DNA from 2 places in the Oerskovia sp. Root918 genome. Region 1 is predicted to be linked to the other one. Evidence: predicted binding sites of a transcription regulator. Region 1 holds the regulator's gene; the other holds the start of a gene.
What was found. The regulator LexA, encoded in region 1, represses DNA repair genes until DNA is damaged. The targets are predictions, from matches to a motif close to TCGAACANNTGTTCGA.
Positions count from the first base shown of each region.

Region 1 (7,670 bases):
CGAGGCCGAGCTGATCGAGGCGCTCCAGGGCGTCAACATCCTCGGCATCCGGTCCAAGACCAACGTGACCGCCCGCGTCATCGAGTCCGCACCGGACCTCGTCGCGATCGGCGCGTTCTGCATCGGCACCAACCAGATCGACCTCAAGGCCGCCGCCTCGCACGGTGTCGCGACGTTCAACGCCCCGTTCTCGAACACCCGGTCGGTCGTGGAGATCGCCCTGGCCGAGATCATCGCGCTGACCCGACGCCTGACCGAGCGCGACCGCGCGCTCCACGACGGCATCTGGGACAAGTCGGCCGAGGGCGCGCACGAGGTCCGTGGCCGCACCCTGGGCATCATCGGCTACGGCAACATCGGGACCCAGCTCTCGGTCGTGGCCGAGGCGCTCGGCATGTCGGTCATCTTCTACGACACGGCCGAGAAGCTCGCGCTGGGCAACGCCCGTCGCATGGACACCCTCGACGAGCTCCTGGAGACCGCCGACGTCGTGACCCTGCACGTGGACGGGCGCGGCGGCAACGCCGGCCTGTTCGGCGAGAAGCAGCTCTCGCGCATGCGCCCGGGCTCGATCCTGCTCAACCTCTCGCGCGGCTTCGTCGTCGACACGGGGGCTCTGCGGGAGGCCATCCTGTCCGGGCACCTGTCCGGCGCGGCGATCGACGTCTTCCCCGAGGAGCCCAAGAAGCGCGGCGACCACTTCGAGTCGGACCTCCGTGGTCTGCCGAACGTGATCCTGACCCCGCACATCGGCGGGTCCACGGAGGAGGCGCAGGAGTCGATCGGCCAGTTCGTCGCCGGCAAGCTCCGTGACTACCTCGCCACGGGCTCGACCACGCTCAGCGTCAACATGCCCGGTCTGGCCCTCGAGCAGAGCACGGGCGTGAGCCGGATCGCGCACCTGCACCGCAACACCCCGGGCGTGCTGGCAGCCGTCAACGCCGTGCTCGCGGAGCACGGCACCAACATCGAGGGTCAGATGCTCGCGACCCGCGGTGAGCTCGGCTACGTGGTGACCGACGTCGGCTCGGAGCTCGAGCCGGCCGCGATCGAGGCGCTGCGCGCGATGGACGCGACCGTCAAGCTGCGGGTGCTGTCCTGACCCGCTAGCTCGAGCCGCTACGACGAAGGGACCGCACCCGTGGGTGCGGTCCCTTCGTCGTCACGGGCGGGCCGGGCAGTGCCCGGCAGCCGCTCAGCCGGACTTGCGGCGGAACGTGCGCTGCACAGGTCCGACGGTCTCCGAACCGTGCACGGTGCCCGTGTTCGAGCCCCCGTCCGCGGTGCGGTGGCTCGCGGCGTTCTTGCGGTCCAGCGCCTCGCGGAACTTCGCCTTCGCGTCCTCGCTGGGCGTGGTCGCTGGTGTCTCGTCCTTCGACGTCGTCATCGGCGGGCCTCCTTGCTCTCGGTGGAACGGGTACGCCTGGGGGCGCTCCCCTGCCCCCAGCCTGGCGTACGCCGATCGGTAACGCCAGCGAATACGACCGGGTACGGTCGAGACATGTCGCACAAAACACCGACGGGCACCGCCGACATGACGTACCGGCGCGCCGGGAGCTCCGGCCTGACCCTGCCTACCCTCTCCCTGGGTCTGTGGCAGAACTTCGGGGACTCCACGCCGTTCGCCGCTCAGCGCGAGCTCGTGCTGCACGCCTACGAGCGGGGTGTCGTCCACTTCGACCTCGCGAACAACTACGGCCCTCCTCCCGGGTCGGCCGAGGCCGGGTTCGGCCGCCTGCTCGCGACGGACCTGCGGGGACACCGTGACGAGCTCCTCCTCTCGACCAAGGCCGGCTACCGCATGGGCCCTGGCCCGTACGGCGAAGGCGGCTCGCGCAAGTACCTGCTGTCCTCGCTCGACGCCTCGCTGCGTCGACTGGGACTCGACCACGTGGACGTCTTCTACTCCCACCGGTTCGACCCCGCGACACCGCTGCGCGAGACGGTCGGCGCCCTCGCCACCGCCGTGGCCTCGGGACGCGCCCGGTACGCCGCGATCTCGTCCTACTCGGCCCGTCGCACCGCGCAGGCCCTCGAGATCGCCGCGGACCTGGGCCTGCCCCTGGTCCTGCACCAGCCGTCCTACTCGATCCTCAACCGCTGGATCGAGGAGCCAGGGCCCGACGGACGGACGCTGCTCGACGTCGCCGGCGACGCGGGAACCGGCCTCATCGTCTTCTCGCCCCTGGCCCAGGGCATGCTGACCGACCGCTACCTCGACGGCGTGCCGGAGGGGTCTCGCGCCGCGCGCGGAGTGTCGCTGCGCACCGAGCTCCTCTCGCCGGAGAACCTCGCCCGGGTCCGCACGCTGCGGGAGATCGCGTCGGGCCGCGGCGAGTCGCTGCCACGGATGGCGCTCGCCTGGACGCTCCGGGACCCGCGGGTGACCTCGGTCCTCGTGGGGGCGCGCACGACGGCCCAGCTCGACGAGAACCTGCGAGCGCTCGACGCCGTCCCGTTCTCCCCCGCGGAGCTCGCGGCGATCGACGCGGTGTCGCTCGAAACGGCCCCGGACGGCACGTCGCGCCCGCTCGACACCGGCATCAACATCTGGGCCGACCGGTCGAGCAGGCTCTGAGCACACTCCGTCCCGTCCCGGTCCGCGCCGACGGAGCACGGGACGCATCGTCCGCGCCGACCAAGCGCGGCACGCGTGGCGCGCGAGCACGGCGCCACGCCCGGCTCAGGCCAGGTGCGAGGCCTCCCCCGCGGGCGCAGGGTCCTGCTCGACGTCGATCCCCTCGGAGCCGTCGCGTCCGCGCACCGCATCCTCCCGAGCCTCGCGCTCGGCGCGCAGCGAGTTGATCGCGGTCTCGAAGTCCTCGAGCGAGTCGAAGGCCTGGTAGACGCTCGCGAAGCGCAGGTAGGCGACCTCGTCGAGCTCGCGCAGCGGGCCGAGGATGGCCAGGCCGATCTCGTAGGCGTCGAGCTCGGCGCTGCCGCCGGCCCGCAGCGACTCCTCGACGCGCTGGGCCAGCACCGCGAGGTCGTCCTCGTTGACCGGTCGCCCCTGGCAGGCCTTGCGCACGCCCGTCACGATCTTCTCCCGGCTGAACGGCTCGGTCACCCCCGAACGCTTGACCACGGACAGGCTCGCGGTCTCGATCGTGGTGAAGCGCCGGTTGCACGCGGGGCACTGGCGGCGACGGCGGATCGATGCCCCGTCGTCGGAGGTCCGTGAGTCGACGACCCGAGAGTCCGCGTGCCGGCAGAACGGACAGTGCATGGGAAAGGTCTCCTGTGCTGGTCGGCCTGGCTCCGGAGCGGCCGCTCCGGAGGTGCGCCCCGAACGTACGTCGCCCGCTCGGCGACATGCAAGGCGCCCCGCCCCGGGCATCGGTCACAAACGGAGAACGGAGGTGGCCGGCAACCGGCCACCTCCGTCGGGACGCCCCCGTCCCCATCTCACGTCCGCGACTCGCCTCGCAGACGTCGACGCAACTGCGGAGACGCGGCAGTGCGCGCCTCCTCCCCACCGACCGACCCCCCAGCCGGGTTGGTGAGGCAGTACTAACTTAGGGGAACCTAAGGGCAGTGCGCAACCCCTGTCTCACACGCAAACCTGCCGAGACGCGGCACCAGAGCCCCGGCGAGCGCTGGCCTGAACCGCCGGAGCAGCCCGTCACCCCTCGCCCACCGGGAGCAGCAGCTGCTGCCCGACCTCGAGACTGGCCGACGAGAGCCCGTTGAGGGCCATCAGCTCGTCGACGACGTCACGCACGTCCCGGTCGCCCCCGGCCAGCGCTGCGGCGTGCTGCCAGAGCGTCTCGCCGGCCTGGACCGCGTGCACCGTGACCTCGCGCGGCTCCCCCGGGCCCGAGGCGAAGGCCTTGCCGCCCCACAGCACGACGAGCGCCATGAGCCCGAGGACGAGCGCCGTCAGGACGACCCGACCGCGGAGCGTGAGACGGAGGGGACCCTCCGACGCCGGCATCGGCACGGACGCCTGACGCCTCGCCGTACGCCACTCGTCCATCGACACCACTGCGCTCATGTCCACTCCTTCGCCAGGGGTGCCCGAACCGCCTTCCCCGGTCGGTTCGAACACCTGTACGTCGAACATCTGTACGATTTCTATCACCGACTGCACGCGTTGTCGAGACATGCTCGAACATGTGTTTGATTCGTGTCGCGTGGTGACCTACCCTGGACCTGTACCGGTCGTCCGATATGTCGGGCCCCTTCGGGGCGCGCGCAGGCGGCCGGGAGCTCTACCAGGAGGAGGCGGCGCCGCTCTCGGCGCACCCTCCGCAGGACAAGGACCGGAACGGCCGAGCAGGGCGGAGACGACGATGGCGGGACGGGTGGCCGACACCACGGGCAGGCTCGCGAAGGTGCACGAGCTCCCCGACCCTGCGACGGGCGGGGACGGGCTCACTGCGCGTCAGCGCCTGGTCCTCGAGACGATCCGGTCGTCGGTCGAGCAGCGCGGCTACCCGCCGAGCATGCGCGAGATCGGCGAGGCCGTCGGCCTGACCAGCCCGTCGAGCGTCAAGCACCAGCTGACGACGCTCGAGCGCAAGGGCTACCTGCGCCGCGACCCGAATCGTCCTCGGGCCATCGAGGTCGTCCAGACCGACGACTCGCGCGGGATCAGGGCTCTGCCAGGCAGCGGCTTCCCGCGCGTGGAGGGCGTGGATCCCGCCGAGGAGTCCCCCGAGCGCCCCACCCCGTCGTACGTCCCCGTCGTGGGGCGCATCGCGGCCGGTGGCCCCATCCTCGCGGAGCAGGTCGTCGAGGACGTGTTCCCGCTGCCCCGCCAGCTCGTGGGCGACGGTGAGCTCTTCCTGCTGCGCGTGTCGGGAGACTCCATGATCGACGCAGCGATCTGCGACGGCGACTGGGTCGTCGTCCGTCGCCAGCCCGTCGCGGAGAACGGTGAGATCGTGGCCGCGATGATCGACGGCGAGGCGACCGTCAAGACCTTCAAGCGCATCGACGGGCACGTGTGGCTCATGCCGCACAACGAGGCGTACCGCCCGCTGTCCGGCGACGACGCGCAGGTCCTCGGCCGCGTCGTCTCGGTCCTGCGCAGCCTCTGACCTGCTCGCCTCTCGACGCCCCTGTTCCTGCACGACGAAGGGGACGGCCGCACCGGCCGTCCCCTTCGTCGTGCCCCGGGCACCGCCTGTCGGCGGTCCTCGGCCCCCTCGCGGGAGTCAGCTCTGGCGCGTCACAGCCCGAAGCTCTTCGCGACCGCGCGCACCGAGTCCGCGGACGAGCGCAGCCCGGCGAGCTCGATGTCGGACAGCGGGACCTCGATCCGCTCCCCGCACCCTCGCCGCTCCAGCAGCGACGGCACGGACAGGCACACGTCGCTGATCCCGTGGAAGTCGTCGAGGAGCGAGGAGACGGGCAGGACGCGGTGCTCGTCGTCGAGGATCGCCTCGATGATGCGGGTGGCGGCGAGCGCGACCGCATAGTTGGTCGCGCCCTTGCCCTCGATGATGCGGTAGGCCGACTGCACGACCTCGTGCGCGATGTCCTCACGCACCTCGGCGGTGAGCGGCCCACGGCCCGTGAGCCCCTGCCAGTCGAGCAGCGGCACGCCGCTGATGGTCGCCGAGCTCCAGAGCGGGATCTCGCTGTCGCCGTGCTCGCCCGCGATGTAGGCGTGGACGTTCTGCACCGCGACACCGCAGTGCTGCGCGACCAGGAAGCGCAGGCGGGAGGAGTCCAGGACAGTCCCGCTGCCGAAGAGCTGGTTGGACGGCAGCCCCGAGTACTTGAGCGCCGCGTACGTCACGACGTCGACCGGGTTGGTCACCATGATGTAGATCGCGTTGGGCGCGACCTCGACGAGCCCCGGCAGGATGTTGCGGACCAGGGAGATGGTCGCCCCCGCGAGGTCCAGGCGCGTCTGCCCGGGCTTCTGCTTGGCGCCCGCGGTGAAGACGACGACGTCGGCGTCGGCGCACACCGCGACGTCGTCGGAGCCCTCGACCTTGGCCATGGGCATGAACTGGATGCCGTGCTGGAGGTCGAGGACCTCGGCCTCCACCTTGGTCTTGTTGATGTCGAGGAGGCTCACGGTGTGAGCGGCCCCTCGCATGAGCGCCGCGTAGGCGAGGGTCGATCCGACGGAACCTGCGCCGACGATCGCGAGCTTGGTGGTACGGGCGGGCACTGTGCCTCCTGGACGTTGTGCGACGGACCTCGAGCCTCCGCCGGACGGAGACCGCGTCCACCGCGTGGACTGCCGGGTCTCAGCCTAGGGCGGAGAGGCGCTCGAGCGCAGAGAGGACGACACGTCGGTCGGTCGTGGTCCAGAAGTCCGGCATCGACTTGGTCAGGTAGGAACCGTAGCGAGCCGTCGCGAGGCGCGGGTCGAGGACGGCGACGACACCGCGGTCCGCGGTCGACCGGATGAGCCGCCCTGCACCCTGGGCGAGCAGCAGCGCCGCATGGTTGGCCGAGACCTGCATGAAGCCGTTGCCCCCCGCGGCCTCCACTGCGCGGGCGCGGGCCGACTTCACCGGGTCGTCGGGCCGGGGGAACGGGATCCGGTCGATGAGCACGAGCTGACAGCTGGGGCCCGGCACGTCCACGCCCTGCCACAACGAGAGCGTGCCGAACAGGCACGTCTGCGGGTCTGCGGCGAACTCCTTGACGAGCGTGGGCAGCTGGTCGTCGCCCTGGCACAGGACCGGGACGTCGAGCCGTTCGCGCATTGCCTCGGCGACCGCGAGCGCCGCGCGCCGCGACGAGAACAGGCCCAGCGTCCGCCCGCCCGCCGCGGTGATGAGGTCGGCGATCTCGTCGAGCTGCCCGTCGGTGGCCGCCTCGCGGCCGGGCTGGGGCAGGTGCTTGGCGATGTAGAGGATGCCCTGCTGGGGGTAGTCGAACGGGCTGCCGACGTCCAGGCCGCTCCAGGTGGCACCGTCGTCGTCGAGCCCGAGCGAGCGGGCAACGGGGTCGAACGTCCCCCCGAGCGCGAGCGTCGCCGACGTGAAGACGCCCGTGCGCTCGGTCAGGAGGTTGGTTCGGATGAGCCCGGCCACCGCGAGCGGCGCGGCGTGCAGCTTGCTCACGCCGTCCCCGCTCCAGCGGCCGTCCTCGCCGGCGCGCGAGCACCACAGGACGTCGTGCCCCGTGGGGTCCTGCGCCATGCGCTCGGCGATCTCGAAGACCTGGAGCATGGTGGCCTGGGCCATCTTCATCCCGGTGTCCGGCTGCGCCTGGGGCCCGCCCGAGGTGTCCGGCTTGAGCGCGCTGAGCACCGTGCGCGCCGCGTCGCGGACCGCCGCGACGGCCGAGCGCGCGTCGTCGGGCAGGCCGTCCGGGAAGCGCTCCGCGGGCAGCGCGGCGACCACGGTCCCGAACGCGCCGATCGCGAGGTCCAGGTCGGTCGTCTGCACTCCCCCGTGGCGACGTGCGAGCCGCGCGGCGTGCTCGATGATGGGCACCGAGAGGTCCGCGGTCGCAGCGGCCGTGACGCGGTCGCTCAGCTCGTGGGCCTCGTCGACGACGACCACCCCGTGCTCGGGCAGGACGCCGGGCGAGCCCGACGCGGCGATACCGAGCATCGCGTGGTTGGTCACCACGACGTCTGCCTCGCGCGCGCTCGTGCGGGCCTGGTCGGGGAAGCAGTCGTCGATGAGCGGGCACTTGGCCCCCAGGCACTCGAGGGCCGTGACCGAGACCTGCCGCCAGGCCTTGTCCGAGACACC
Region 1 is NZ_LMJG01000011.1:309,878-317,547, reverse strand. It holds gene serA (phosphoglycerate dehydrogenase) at 1-1,102, shown strand, start outside; gene ASE27_RS09040 (DUF5302 domain-containing protein) at 1,196-1,387, opposite strand; gene ASE27_RS09035 (aldo/keto reductase) at 1,502-2,578, shown strand; gene nrdR (transcriptional regulator NrdR) at 2,684-3,226, opposite strand; gene ASE27_RS09025 (LysM peptidoglycan-binding domain-containing protein) at 3,623-3,994, opposite strand; gene lexA (transcriptional repressor LexA) at 4,293-5,042, shown strand; gene ASE27_RS09015 (L-lactate dehydrogenase) at 5,174-6,127, opposite strand; gene ASE27_RS09010 (ATP-dependent DNA helicase) at 6,207-7,670, opposite strand, start outside.

Region 2 (7,670 bases), on a different contig from region 1:
CGTCGCTCACGGGTGCGTCCTGGGTGCCTTCGGCGCCCGGCCGGGCGACCCGTCCGCGCCCGGCGTACCGGGCGCTCGCGCCGAGGCGGCGCGGGTCGAGGCCCGAGGCAGGGTGCCCGTTCGCGAAGAACTTGGTGCGTGCGAGCAGCTGCAAGACAGGGTGCGTGAACATGAAGACGACGATCAGGTCGATCAGCGTCGTCAGACCCAGCGTGAACGCGAAGCCGCGCACGCCGCCCACGGCGAGGAAGTACAGCACGACCGCGGCGAGGAAGTTGACCGCGTCCGAGGCCAGGATGGTGCGCCGTGCGCGGTCCCAGCCCTTCTCGACGGCCGAGTTCAGGGTGCGTCCGTCGCGCAGCTCGTCGCGGATGCGTTCGAAGTACACGATGAACGAGTCCGCGGTGATGCCGATCGCGACGATGATGCCCGCGACGCCGGGCAGGGAGAGCCGGTACCCGATCGTCCAGGACAGCAGCAGGATCACCCCGAAGGTGAGCACGGCCGCGATGCCGAGCGAGGCCACCGTGACCAGGCCGAGGGCCCGGTACTGGAAGAGCGAGTAGATGACGACCAGCAGCAGTCCGATCGCGCCGGCGATGAGGCCCTTCTCGAGCTGCTCGCTGCCGAGCGTCGCGGAGATCTGCTGCTCGCTCTGGACCTCGAAGGTCAGCGGGAGCGAACCGAAGTTGAGCTGGTTGGCCAGCAGCGCGGCGCTCTCGCGGGTGAAGTTGCCGGAGATCTCGGCCTTGCCGTCCTGGATCGCGACGTTGGCCGTCGGGGCGGAGATGACGAGCCCGTCGAGGACCATGGCGAACGCGTTCTGCGGGGCAGGCAGCGCGACCAGGCGCGTGGTGGTGTCGCGGAAGGCCTTGGTGCCCTCGGCGTTGAACTCGATGTTGACGACCCACTGGCCGGTGCTGACGCCCTGGGCCGTGGTGCCGAGGCCCGAGCTCGCGTTGGAGATCTCGGTGCCCTCGATCTCGACCGGGCCCAGGATGTACTTGACCGTGCCGTCGTCGGCGCACGTGACGAGCGGGGCGTCGGCGTCGTCACCGGTGCCGCCCGTCAGGTTCTTGGGGTCGGTGCAGTCGAGCGCGTCGAACTGGGCCTGGATCTCCGGGGTGATCTGGGCCAGGTCGCTGGGGCTCGTGGGGGTCACGGGCGCGGTGGGCTCGGTGGGCTCCTCGGCCGGCGTCTCGGAGGCCACCGGGGTGGGTGCTCCGTACGTCAGGACCGGGCGGAAGCGCATCTGCGCGGACTTCCGCACGAGGTCGAGCGTCTCGTCGCTCGGGGTGCCGGGCAGCCCGACGACGATGTTCTTGCCCTGGCTGGTGATCTCGGCCTCGGTGACTCCCGAGGAGTCGACACGCTGGCGGATCACGTTGATCGCCTGCTGGATCGTCTCGTCGGTGACCTGCCCCTCGGAGGCGATCGGCGTCAGGATGATCTGCGTGCCGCCCTCCAGGTCGAGGGCGAGTCCGGGCGTGGTGCTCGCGTCCGACCACTTGGTGCCGGCGAAGATCGACGCGAACAACGCGACGATCAGTACAGCGAGGATCACCAGGGTACGTACGGGCCTGGCGCGTCGTGTGTTGGAGGTGGCCAACTATCCGTCTCTTCTCGTGCGCGCGACATCGAGCGTGCGATGACGCGGATCGACGTCGCGCCCCGGGATCGGGGCGCGACGTGTGTCACTTGCTGTCGGTGCCGTCGTCCCGCTTGTCCCCCGGCTTGTCCGTCAGTCCGGACAGGTCGTCCGGGACGTCGAGCACGTCGTCGACCGTCGAGGTCGAGTCGGTGTCCCCCAGGACCGAGCCGTCCTCGTCGTCCTCTGCCGGGTCCTCGGCGACGGGCGGCTCGACGAGCTTGGCGATCGCTGCCCGCAGCCAGCGGGACTGGTTGCCGGGGGTGGACTCGATCGTGATGATGTCCTTCTCCTCGTCGACCGCGACGATGGTGCCGAACAGGCCCGAACCGGTCATGACCTCCTGGCCGGGGGCCAGGTTGGTCCGGAAGGCTGCTGCTTCCTTCTGGGCCTTGCGCGACCGGCTGGTCATGAGGAACATCGCACCTGCGGCGAGGGCGAGGATGAGGATGAGACTGAAGTCCATGACGGGGTAACCGATTCCTGTTCTGTGCTGGGATCTGCGCGGCAGTCTAGGCGCACGCGTACGGATCACCAACGAACCGTACGACCGTGGAGTTCCGCCGCTCAGACTCCCCCAGTCTAGGCCCCGGTGTCGAACAGGGTTCGCCCCGTCCGTCCCGAGCCGTTCCGTCCCCCTGTCAGGCCGCCCGGGCCGCGGGGCGCGAGGGGGTCGGGGGGTGTGAGCCCGAGGTGCGCCCAGGCGGCCGCGGTCGCGACGCGCCCGCGCGGGGTGCGCCCGATCAGCCCTTCGCGCACGAGGAACGGCTCGACGACGGTCTCGACGGTCTCCGCCTCCTCGCCCACGGTCACGGCCAGGGTGCTCAGCCCCACGGGGCCGCCGTTGAAGCGCGTGCACAGCGCGCCGAGCACGGCCCGGTCGAGGCGGTCCATGCCGAGCTCGTCGACCTCGTAGACCTCGAGCGCCGCCCGCGCGGCCCGCAGGTCCAGCGAGCCGTCGCCGCGCACCTGGGCCCAGTCGCGCACGCGGCGCAGCAGGCGGTTGGCGATGCGGGGGGTGCCGCGCGAGCGGCCGGCGATCTCGTGGGCGGCGTCGGCGTCGAGCCGGACGCCGAGCAGGCCGGCCGAGCGGACCAGGACGCGTTGGAGCTCGTCGGGCGAGTAGAAGTCGAGGTGCCCGGTGAACCCGAACCGGTCGCGCAGCGGCGCGGGCAGCAGCCCGGCGCGCGTGGTGGCGCCCACGACCGTGAACGGCGGCAGGGCCAGCGGGATCGCGCTCGCCCCCGCTCCCTTGCCCACGACCACGTCGACCCGGAAGTCCTCCATGGCGACGTAGAGCAGCTCCTCGGCGGGGCGCGCGAGCCGGTGGATCTCGTCGATGAACAGGACCTCGCCCTCCTCGAGGGAGGACAGGACCGCGGCGAGGTCGCCCGCGTGCTGGATCGCGGGGCCCGACGTCACCCGCAGGGACGCGCCGAGCTCGGCCGCGATGATCATGGCGAGGGTTGTCTTGCCGAGCCCGGGAGGGCCCGAGAGCAGGACGTGGTCGGGGGTCGCTCCGCGGGCCAGCGCGGCCTGCAGCACCAGGGAGAGCTGGTCGCGCACGACGAGCTGGCCGACGAACTCCTCGAGCCGCCGGGGACGCAGCGCGGCCTCGGCCGCGCGCTCGAGGTCGTCCGCGGCCGGCGCCACGATCCGCTCGGACGTGAAGGGCTCCTCGCCCTCGGCGTACCCGACCCGGTCGAAGTCACCCACGGGGGCCGCCCAGGACGCGCAGCGAGGCGCGCAGGGCGCCGGCGATCTCGTCGGGGGCGACGACGTCGACGCCGGCCTGGGCCAGGACCGTGGCGAGCGCGTCCTCGGCGGCCTTGGGGTTCCAGCCGAGCCCCACGAGCGCCTGGACGACCTGGTCGCGCTGGTCGTCGACCACGGCGGCGCCCGTGCCTGCCGCCTCCTCGGCGGTCCCGTCGCCGGTGCCCGTGGGGGCCCCGAGCCTGTCGCCGAGCTCGAGCGCGATGCGCTGGGCGCCCTTGCGCCCGATACCGGGCACGCGCATGAGCGCGGCGATGTCCTCGGAGGCCACGGCGCGGCGCAGGGCGTCGGGCGTGTGGACAGCGAGCATCGCCAGGGCCAGGCGCGGGCCGACGCCGCTGACGGTCTGCACGGCCTCGAAGACGGTGCGCTCGTCGTCGTCGGCGAACCCGAACAGGGTGAACGAGTCCTCGCGCACGACCATGCTCGTGGACAGGCGGGCCGCCTCGCCCACGCGCAGCGTGGACAGGGTCGCGGGGGTCGCGTGCACGAGGTACCCCACGGCTCCCCCGGCGCCGCCCACCTCGATGACAGCGCGGTCCAGGCGGACGTTCGCCACCGTTCCCGACAGCGAAGCGATCACTGTGCCTCCATGCATCCTCGCGGGCCCCGGCCGCGCGCGACCGATCCCGAACACCTGTACGAAACTGCGGCCACTCTAGCAACGGGCGGGCGTGCGCCCGGGTGAGCCTCGCCGTCGGGCACCTCGACGCACCGCGCTCCCCCGGCACGTGCCCCTGCCGCGGGCACCTAGCGGCGCGGGCCGCGCGAGGCCTGCTCTGCCGCGGCCCACGCCCGCTGGGCAGGGGTGAGCTGGTGGCGGTCGCCGCCCTGCAGCGCGCCCGCGGGGCGCCACATGTGGCAGATCGCCAGCGCCAGGGCGTCGGCGGCGTCCGCGGGCTTGGGCAGCTCGGCCAGGCCCAGGATGCGCGCGACCATGCGCTGGACCTGGACCTTGTCCGCCCGGCCCGTGCCGGTCACGGCCGCCTTGACCTCGCTGGGGGTGTGCATCGCGACCGGGACCCCGCGCCGGGCCGCGGCGACCATCGCGAGCCCCGCGACCTGCGCGGTGCCCATGACGGTGCTCACGTTGTGCTGGGCGAAGACCCGCTCGACGGCCACGACGTCCGGGACGTGCTCGTCCATCCAGGCGTCCAGGCGCTGGGAGATCGTGAGCAGGCGCAGGTCCACCGACATGTCCGGGGGGCTCTGCAGGACCCCGACCGCGACCATCTGCGCGCGCCGCCCGGGCAACGAGTCGACGACGCCCACGCCGCAGCGGGTCAGGCCTGGGTCCACTCCGAGCACGCGCACGCGCTCACCTTCTCACGCGCCACCCACGACCAAGGGCTCCCACGCGAGCGGTCGCGCGGGAGCCCTTGGTCACACCGGGTGGTGGGTCAGTCGTCGTTCTCGAGCTCGGCCATGACCTCGTCGCTCGCGGTGAAGTTCGCGTAGACGTTCTGCACGTCGTCGCTGTCCTCGAGCGCGTCGATCAGGCGCAGGATCTTGCGGGCGCCCTCGGCGTCGACCTCGACCTCCATGGACGGGTGGAAGACCACGTCCGCGGAGTCGTACTCGATGCCGGCGTCCTGCAGCGCGGTGCGGACCGCGACCAGGTCGGTGGCCTCGGTGAGGACCTCGAACGTGTCGCCCTCGTCCGTGACCTCCTCGCCGCCCGCCTCCAGGACGGCCTCCATCACGTCGTCCTCGGTGGTGCCCTCCTTGGGGACCACGATGACGCCCTTGCGGGAGAACAGGTAGGACACCGAGCCCGGGTCCGCGAGCTGGCCCCCGTTGCGCGTGAACGCGATGCGGACCTCCGCGGCGGCACGGTTCTTGTTGTCCGTGAGGCACTCGACCAGGACGGCGATGCCGCCCGTGCCGTAGCCCTCGTACATGATCGTCTGGTAGTCGGCGCCGCCGGCTTCCTGGCCCGAGCCGCGCTTGAGGGCGCGGTCGATGTTGTCGTTGGGGACCGAGGACTTCTTGGCCTTCTGGACGGCGTCGAAGAGCGTGGGGTTACCGGCGAGGTCCCCGCCGCCCGTGCGGGCCGCGACCTCGATGTTCTTGATGAGCTTGGCGAACAGCTTGCCGCGCTTGGCGTCGATCACGGCCTTCTTGTGCTTGGTCGTAGCCCACTTGGAGTGTCCTGACATACCCCTGTTACTCCTTCACGATTGCGACGAAGAGCTCGTGCACCCGCGCATCGCCCGTGATCTCGGGGTGGAAGGAGGTGGCGAGCAACGTTCCCTGACGTACTGCGACGATTCTACCTGCGTCTTCGCCCGCGCCCGCGGCGGGCACCGCGCCCGGCGCAGCGGGCACGGAGGCGCCCCGGTGGCGCGTGCGCGCCAGGACCTGGACCCCCGGGCCGGCCTGCTCGACCCACGGGGCCCGGATGAACGCGGCGGGCACGGGCCCGCCCGGCACCCCGGTCATCTCCACGGACGACTCGAACGAGTCGACCTGACGCCCGAACGCGTTGCGGCGCACCGTGACGTCCAGGCCACCGAGGGTCTGCTGGTCGTGGGTCGCCCCCAGCACCCGGTCCGCGAGCAGGATCATGCCCGCGCACGAGCCGTACACCGGCAGACCTGCGGCGATCGCGGCCCGCAGCGGGTCGAACAGCTCGAAGATCCGCAGCAGCTTGTCGATCGTCGTCGACTCACCGCCGGGGAGCACGAGGCCGTCGAGCGCGGCGAGCTCGGTGGGGCGCCGCACGGTGACGGCGCGCGCACCGGCCACCTCGAGGGCGGCCACGTGCTCACGGACGTCGCCCTGCAGGGCGAGGACTCCAATGACCGGTTTCACGATCGCCCATCGTACGCGCCGCCCGCCGCGCGGTGCGGGGGTGCCCGACGACGGCGCTCGCGGCCGGAGGGCGGGTGCGGCCCGGACGCGGGGCCGGGTCCGAGCGCCCCGGTCGGGCGCGGCGCGCCTCGGGACGCGGGTGCCGTACGGCACCCGCGTCCTCCGCGCGGTGCGGCGTGGTCGGCTACTCGGTGGCCTCACCGAGGTGGCGGGTCCGTCCGTCCCACCCGTCGAGGAGCGGCTCGAGGAGGTCGGGCAGCCCGGCGGGGAAGACCTCGATGGTGACCTCGCGCAGCTCGGCCAGGGCCCACCAGTGCATCTCGTCGACGACGTCGTGCTCGATCTGGGTCCAGCCCTCGCGCGTCAGGGGCACCGCGGCCTGGGTGCTGGTGATGCGGGCGAGGTAGAAGACCTCGTCCTGGCGGCAGCGTTCGCGGTAGAAGTCGAAGACGGCCGACCGGGTCCACACGGGGCCCTGCAGGTCGGCGGGGTCCAGGCGCAGGCCCGTCTCCTCGAGGACCTCGCGCACGGCGGCGTCACGGTCGCTCTCGCCGGGCTCGATCCCGCCGCCGACCGTGAACCACCAGGACCGCTCGGGCTGGTCGGTGTCGTGGCCGCGGGCGAGCAGGACGCGCCCGGCGTCGTCGAGCAGCAGGACGCGCGCCCCGCGCCGGTGGCGCATGCCGTCGGCGCCCAGGACCCAGTCGGGTCCGAGGGAGCTGGGCGGCCCCGGAGTGGCAGACGCCGCCGGGGCGGGCGCGACGGGTGCGCCCGCCCCGGTCGGGACGCGGCCGGGGGGCCGGCCTGGCGTGCTGGTCATCGTGGGGTCACCGGACCAGCAGCGGGGCGGGAGTCACCAGCCGCGCTCGGCCAGGCGGTGCGGGACGGGGATGTCGTCGACGTTGATGCCGACCATGGCCTCGCCCAGGCCGCGCGAGACGTCCGCGAGCACGGCCGGGTCGTCGTAGAACGTGGTGGCCTTGACGATCGCCGCGGCGCGCTGGGCGGGGTTGCCGGACTTGAAGATGCCCGAGCCGACGAACACGCCCTCCGCGCCGAGCTGCATCATCATCGCCGCGTCGGCCGGGGTCGCGATGCCGCCCGCGGTGAACATGACCACGGGCAGCTTGCCCGTGGCCGCGATCTCCTTGACGAGCTCGTACGGGGCCTGGAGCTCCTTGGCCGCGACGAACAGCTCGTCCTCGGGCAGGGAGGTCAGGCGGCGGATCTCGCCGCGGATGGTGCGCATGTGCGTGGTCGCGTTGGACACGTCGCCCGTGCCGGCCTCGCCCTTGGAGCGGATCATGGCCGCGCCCTCGGTGATGCGACGCAGGGCCTCGCCCAGGTTGGTCGCCCCGCACACGAACGGCGCGTCGAACGCCCACTTGTCGATGTGGTTGGCGTAGTCGGCCGGGGTCAGGACCTCGGACTCGTC
Region 2 is NZ_LMJG01000014.1:273,337-281,006, forward strand. It holds gene secD (protein translocase subunit SecD) at 1-1,564, opposite strand, end outside; gene yajC (preprotein translocase subunit YajC) at 1,695-2,114, opposite strand; gene ruvB (Holliday junction branch migration DNA helicase RuvB) at 2,231-3,304, opposite strand; gene ruvA (Holliday junction branch migration protein RuvA) at 3,357-4,004, opposite strand; gene ruvC (crossover junction endodeoxyribonuclease RuvC) at 4,172-4,735, opposite strand; gene ASE27_RS15055 (YebC/PmpR family DNA-binding transcriptional regulator) at 4,822-5,580, opposite strand; gene pdxT (pyridoxal 5'-phosphate synthase glutaminase subunit PdxT) at 5,588-6,238, opposite strand; gene ASE27_RS15065 (NUDIX hydrolase) at 6,420-7,055, opposite strand; gene pdxS (pyridoxal 5'-phosphate synthase subunit PdxS) at 7,089-7,670, opposite strand, start outside.
Region 2: ruvA (Holliday junction branch migration protein RuvA) is a predicted target of LexA. The motif match lies at 4,051-4,066, and genes of this name have one in related genera.